3 regions of the Paenibacillus sp. EKM211P genome follow, and region 1 is predicted to be linked to each of the others. Evidence: riboswitches for the same ligand, from Rfam matches in the RefSeq annotation. Region 1 holds a riboswitch; each other region holds the start of a gene.
What was found. A riboswitch is a leader RNA that binds a small molecule or an ion and turns the genes downstream of it on or off. The one in region 1 is predicted to bind glycine.
Positions count from the first base shown of each region.

Region 1 (2,267 bases):
GAAAGCACAGCATGAAAATCAAATGAACCTGTTCTTTACGGATGTGCATGCTCGTGGGGAATATCCCAACTATATGAACCGCTATTTTGAAGAAAATAATATTGTGATCCAGACAGAATCCGGCGATGCCGAAATTTTGAAAAATAACACGGTCGATTTTATCTCATTTAGTTACTATATGACCTTGACCGTATCGGCAGGGCCAGAAGGCGAAAAGGCAGCAGGGAACCTGATAGGCGGTGTGAAAAATCCGTATCTGCAGTCTTCCGACTGGGGATGGCAGATCGATCCGATCGGCCTGCGTGTTACACTGAATACGTTTTATGATCGCTATCAAAAGCCACTGTTCATCGTGGAAAATGGCCTGGGTGCGTATGATAAGGTAGAAGAAGACGGCTCTGTGCATGACACGTATCGCATTGATTACTTGCGTCAGCATATTGCCCAAATGAAGGAAGCGATTGCTGACGGTGTTGATCTGATTGGTTACACCAGTTGGGGACCTATCGACCTTGTGAGCATGTCTACGTCCGAAATGTCCAAGCGCTACGGATTTATTTACGTTGATCTGGATGATGACGGTAACGGAACGCTTCAACGCTCCAAAAAGGACTCATTTAACTGGTATAAAAATGTGATAGCAACCAACGGTGAAGAATTGTAATTCCATATCGTTTTGGCGGGTACAGCAGAGAAAATCCTCAGGATGCAATCTGCTGTACCCGCTTTTTGTATAGACACTCTATTGATTCTTTCAGAGGGCTTCACAAATTTTTCACTTGTAATAAGCTGAAATTTTTCTGTATAATGAATAAAAATTTCATATGTCTGGTTGATGTTTGCGGGAGATGGAATGAAAGTTCCAACCGAAGGGGCAAAACTCTCAGGTGCTTAGGCTGATTTACAGCAACGAGCAGGGACCGTAAACGGACAGAACTCTGGAGAGACCCTTAATTGGGCGCCGAAGGTGCACCGCAGATCACATCTGCTTAAACTCTCAGGCAAAAGGACAGAGACGCGAATAACCTGTGACAGGGATAGCCCTAGGCTTTTTATAAGCTTTTAGAGGTGAAATCCTGCACAAGATGGTTGTATTTTTTCGTGCCTTTAACCTCTCCAAGAGTCGAATCAACAGATTTGACTCTTTTTTGTTTTCTACTATGCTGAAGGAGCGGGTTGAAATGAATTTGGTACATGTGTTAGAAACGATTGACAGTTGGATGTGGGGAGCGCCGCTTCTAATTCTCGTCATGGGCACTGGGTTGTGGCTAACGATCCGTCTGAAGATGCTTCAGATTATTCGATTGCCCTTAGCGCTCAAGCTAATTGGTAAAGCGCCGGACGAAGGCAGCGGGGATGTCAGTAGCTTTGGAGCATTGAGTACGGCACTTGCAGCTACTGTAGGTACGGGAAGTATCGTCGGTGTCGCAACAGCGATCAAACTGGGTGGGCCCGGTTCATTATTCTGGATGCTGGTTGCAGCTTTTTTCGGGATGGCAACCAAATATGCGGAAGGGCTATTATCCGTTAAATACCGTGTTAAAGACCGGAACGGACAATTTTCGGGTGGACCGATGTATTATATTGAAAATGGGCTTGGCCGCCGTTTCAAGCCGCTGGCGATGTTGTTTGCCTTTTCTGGTATTCTTGTAGCACTATTTGGAATCGGTACTTTTCCGCAAGTAAAGGCTATCGTTTCTTCTACGGAAAGTAGCTTTGGCGTGCCAACAGTAGTTACAGCAATCATTATTTCCGTGTTGACGGCTGTTGTTACGATTGGAGGACTCAAAAGTATCGCCAAGGTATCCACAAAGATTGTTCCATTCATGTCGGGGCTCTATATCGTGGTTTGTTTAATCGTACTCATTAAGTTTGCAGGAGAGCTTCCTCATGCGATCGCACTAGTATTACAAGGGGCTTTCTCGACAACATCTGCGACGGGTGGATTTGCCGGAGCCACGATTATGCTGGCGATGCGAAGCGGAGTTGCCAGAGGGATCTTTGCAAATGAAGCTGGTTTGGGAAGTGCGCCAATCGCAGCAGCAGCAGCTAAGACGAAATGGCCCGCAGAACAAGGGCTAATATCCATGACGGGCGTTTTTATCGATACGATGATTATTTGTAATTTGACAGGATTTACATTGCTGGTTACGGGAATATGGAGTGGAAATGATGATGGAGGTCTGATGACTCAGCATGCGTTTTCCAGTGCCTTTCCGGCTGGAGCAGAGCTCGTGACGATTAGCCTTATTTTATTTGCGTTCACA
Region 1 is NZ_JAAMNS010000022.1:76,650-78,916, reverse strand. It holds gene G9G57_RS23500 (glycoside hydrolase family 1 protein) at 1-664, shown strand, start outside; glycine riboswitch at 833-917, shown strand; glycine riboswitch at 929-1,023, shown strand; gene G9G57_RS23495 (alanine/glycine:cation symporter family protein) at 1,182-2,267, shown strand, end outside.

Region 2 (2,267 bases), on a different contig from region 1:
TTTCATAGGGAGATTCATTCACCAGCTCAGGTGTGCTTTCCAGAGCTTCATTTACTTTCAATACGGTTCCCGCCACCGGAGCAAAAAGGTCGGATACGGTCTTCACCGATTCAATTGTACCAATCTCTGCCCCCTGTTCAATCGTTGCTCCCGCCCCAGGTAATTCCACAAAAACAATATCACCCAGTTGATGCTGTGCAAAGTCTGTAATGCCGATCCGCAACGTCCCGTCTGCTGTGCGCTGAACCCACTCATGTTCGTCTGTATACCAAAGTTCCCGTTTCACTTCACTCATCCTGCTTTCGCCTCACTTCCACATGAATAAAATGCTTTTAATCACCTGTATTAGACAGGTTAAGATTATGACAACATGAACACTCATGTCAATAATACTAACAAAAATACTTCATGTTATCTCATATAGCATAGAATATTAAAAAATGATAACTTGTAACAAACGCTTACATATCCTTATTTATACATTAAATGTTTTTTGGATTGTTTTATATGACATTTTTATTGACATTTTGAATGAATTTGCGTATTAATGGGTTATAGCAAATGCTTTTGGAAATACCCCGACAACTGCAAACGCGGATGAACGCGGAGGGAGAGACTACCCAAAAGATTCGCATAGCTGTTGTCGTTTCTGAGACAGTTGTGCACGCGAACTCGGATCAAGTTGTTACCTGCAAAACCGGGTAACCTACCGTTGATCCAAAAGGTAGCGCCGAAGGAGTAAACTTGCATTGCAGGTGAATCTCTCAGGCAAAAGGACCTCTGCCGGACGCATCTCTGGAGAGCATTCGCGATTAGAGCGGATCACCCAAGGGGAAACCTGGTTCACACCGGGGTAACTTTCTGGTATCAAGGACAGAGCTGAAAGAAGAGTATGGACTGCCGTCTATACGTTTCTTTCAGCCTGTCTTTTTTGTTTAGCCGATTACACTGGATAGGAGTGAAAAAATGTCTAATTTGCGAAGAACACCATTATTTCCGTCCTACGGGACGCAGCCCGGGGTTCGTTGTATTGACTTTGGCGGGTGGGAGCTTCCCGTTCAGTTTAGCGGCATCCAAAAAGAGCATGAGGCCGTCCGGCAACGCGCGGGTTTATTCGATGTCTCGCACATGGGCGAGTTTTTGGTTGAGGGCAAAGAAGCCGAGGCTTTTTTGCAATGGGTAACCACGAATGATGTCAGCCAGTTGGAACCGGGCCAGGCACAATATTCACTCCTGTGTTACCCCGATGGAGGCGTAGTGGATGACTTGCTTGTATACTGCAAAGGACCAGAGCGCTACATGCTCGTTGTGAATGCCTCCAACATCGACAAAGATTGGGATTGGCTCATGCGCCACGTACCTGCATCGGTTCATCTGGAGAATGTGTCTGATGCGATCGCATTGCTGGCATTACAAGGACCGGAAGCAGCACATATTGCCGCAGCCGTGACAGATGCAGATATTACGAATCTGGCATCTTTCCGATTCCATGAGAATGTGCAATTGTTCGGAGCAAAAGCACTCGTCTCCCGAACCGGATATACCGGGGAAGACGGTTTTGAATTTTATATACCTGCTGAGGAAGCACCCGCCGTGTGGAATGGTTTGCTTCGTTGCGGTGAATCGTATGGGCTAATTCCCGCTGGGCTTGGTGCTCGCGATACACTGCGGTTTGAGGCACGGCTGCCGCTGTACGGACAAGAGTTATCTGCCACCATTTCACCGCTTGAGGCTGGTTTAGGTTTCTTCGTCAAGTTGAATAAAGGAGATTTTATCGGCAGAGAAGCACTGCAACACCAGAAAGAACAAGGAATTCCTCGCAAGTTGATCGGGCTGGAAATGATTGACCGCGGTATCCCGCGCGCTCATTATCCAGTCTTCGCGGAAGGCCAACACATTGGTGAGGTCACAACGGGGACTCAATCGCCCACCTTGAAGCGTAATTTGGGGCTAGCCCTGGTGGACAGTCGTTTTAGCACCCTATCTACACCGTTAGAGGTCGAAATTCGAGGTAAACGCCTGCGTGCGGAAGTGGTCCCAGCCCCCTTTTATAAACGGTCACGCTGATCTTAATCCTCTTCACTCTAAAAAAGCGATCATGTCAGATACGAAATTCTGGATTTTCCAACTACGATTATGTATTAGCTAATTTACTATCTAAATTTTGCTTTTCGAAAGGAGCCAGGACTTATGAAGCAGCATCGCTATCTCCCCATGACCGAACAAGATCAAACCGAAATGCTGCGTGTGGTGGGCGTATCATCCAT
Region 2 is NZ_JAAMNS010000002.1:576,966-579,232, forward strand. It holds gene gcvH (glycine cleavage system protein GcvH) at 1-295, opposite strand, end outside; glycine riboswitch at 704-777, shown strand; glycine riboswitch at 791-887, shown strand; gene gcvT (glycine cleavage system aminomethyltransferase GcvT) at 967-2,067, shown strand; gene gcvPA (aminomethyl-transferring glycine dehydrogenase subunit GcvPA) at 2,191-2,267, shown strand, end outside.
Region 2: linked by a shared signal. The riboswitch ahead of gcvT (glycine cleavage system aminomethyltransferase GcvT) and the one ahead of G9G57_RS23495 (alanine/glycine:cation symporter family protein) in region 1 are both predicted to bind glycine.

Region 3 (2,267 bases), on a different contig from region 1:
AAGGAATTGTTGGCGATGACGTAGCCAATGGCTCCGGCTGCGAACAAGCCGTGCACCATATGCTCATCATCCCAGCCGAATCGCTCCTGCGCACTAATGAACACACCGGGGATGACTCCACAAGAGCCAGCAGTGGGCGTAGCCACAATACGCCCCATGGATGCATTAACCTCCGACACGGATAGCGCATAAGCCATGGCGAGTGCAGAGGCGTCGCCGGAGCAGGTTTCCCCTGCCCGCAGATACTCGGCCAGACGCTTGCCATCACCGCCCGTTAATCCACTGCGGGATACGGTGTCTTGTGTCTGACCACGATGAACGGCCTCCTTCATGACTTCATAATAATCAGACATTTGGCGGAAGATTTCTTCTTCCGTTGTATTCGTCTCTTGTACCTGCTCTTGAATCATCAGGCGGCCAATCGTGGTGGATTCCTCCGCGCATATGGCGCTGATTTCATGCAGATGGCTAAATCGCATCAGATTCAGCTCCTTTTTTCAAATTAATCATTTTAATTTCGTACATATGTGGTAAGGATCGTAGTTTTGCGATCAGTTCAGCCGTAGGAGGACTGTCCGTTTCGATGGCGGTAAGTGCTTCTCCATCTCGGCCTTTGCGATCCACATGCATATAGGCAATGTTAATGTCGGCAGCGCCGAGTGCTGAAGTCACCGCACCTAATGTGCCGGGCTTATCCGAGTGAAGAAGCACCAACGTAGCCAGCTCCCCGGTCAGGTTGACTCGGAATTCGTTGAGCTGCTGGACATGGATGCTGCCGCCGCCGATGGAGGAGCCCAGCAGTGTGCGCTGATCCTCACCCTTCCACAGTTCAAAACGGACGGTATTTGGATGGGGCGCGGGTAGTCCGCTGACGGCAAACTCCACGGCCATTCCAGCCTGCTCCGCCCATTGCTCGGCATCTGGAATTCGGTGGTCGTCTGTATCGTAATTGAGCAGGCCTGCGATGAGTGCTAGGTCTGTACCGTGTCCTTTGTAGGTGTCGGCGAAGGAGCCGTACAGTGTCATGCGGGCACGGTCCGGCTGCATCCCGAGCCAGTGACGGGCAACGCGTGCAAGCCGCACCGCGCCTGCAGTGTGTGAACTGGAAGGTCCGGTCATGGCCGGACCGATAATGGAAAATACATCTTTGAAACGCATGGTGTGGCCCCCTGTATGTTCTAGTACCATAGTATATGGTATTTCCGCGTTTGTGCGCAGCTATGACGGTTCCTAATGCTGACGTACAATGTGAGCGCAAAAAAGGACAGGATAAGGAAGTTTCCCTTATCTCTGTCCTCGTTACCTGAGAGTTTCGTGCGGTGTACTTACCGCCTTACCCCTTGGGTGGCTTGCGCTCTCTCCAGAGTTGCGTCAGATGACGATACATGGACCTGAGAGATTATCCGCCAGCCGGGTGCTGACGTCTTGCTCCTTCGGTGCCGCCAGCGTGTAAGCCCCTGGACAGACTCTCCCGTCATCTTCATTCGCGTATACCGTTCTACATATCTTTCTTAGCGTAATGTATGCCGTGCTCGGTGTCAATCGCAGGTTTCAATTTTTACATAAACAGGCGAGTTTCCGATAAAAAAGATTAAAATTTACATAATTATGGATGAAATCAGGAAGGAATTAGAAGATTGACAGCTAATCTGATAGAGGACAAGTACATTTATGGAATTATAGGAGGGATATTGACGTATGGTAAAAGGCTTGCGGTTCACAGGTTCACGCTTGAAAGGGGTGCTGCATCTAGCAGCGATCGTATCGCTGTTGATTGGGATCCTCGTTCCATTCGGTCAGGTCAAGGCAGAGGGAGCATTGACAGTAGACGAAGCACTTCAGCGCCAAGGCAGTGGAGGTACAGTGACGGTGGAAGGCTACATCGTCGGACATGCTACCGGATCGAAAACAGCTAATTTTTCTGCTCCGTTTGCGAATGATTTTAACGTACTGATTGCCGACCAGGCCAATGAACGTAGCACGTCTAATCTATTGGATGTGCAGCTGACATCTGCGTACAGAGGGCAATTTGGGTTAACAGGTCATCCTGAACTGGTCGGCAGCAAAATTCGCGTGACAGGTACGCTTGGTGCCTACAATAATTTTGGTGGAGTAAAAAGTCCAAGCGCTGTGGAACTGGTGAGTGGAAGCGAGCCGGGGGAACCAGGTGAACCTGACGAACCTGAACCTGGCAACCCGGGTCAACCCGGTACTACACTGCCGGATGGAAAAGGCAAAAAGGTGCTGTTCGATAATACGCACGCACA
Region 3 is NZ_JAAMNS010000021.1:77,538-79,804, reverse strand. It holds gene sdaAA (L-serine ammonia-lyase, iron-sulfur-dependent, subunit alpha) at 1-479, opposite strand, end outside; gene sdaAB (L-serine ammonia-lyase, iron-sulfur-dependent subunit beta) at 469-1,158, opposite strand; glycine riboswitch at 1,370-1,484, opposite strand; gene G9G57_RS23085 (DUF6359 domain-containing protein) at 1,699-2,267, shown strand, end outside.
Region 3: linked by a shared signal. The riboswitch ahead of sdaAB (L-serine ammonia-lyase, iron-sulfur-dependent subunit beta) and the one ahead of G9G57_RS23495 (alanine/glycine:cation symporter family protein) in region 1 are both predicted to bind glycine.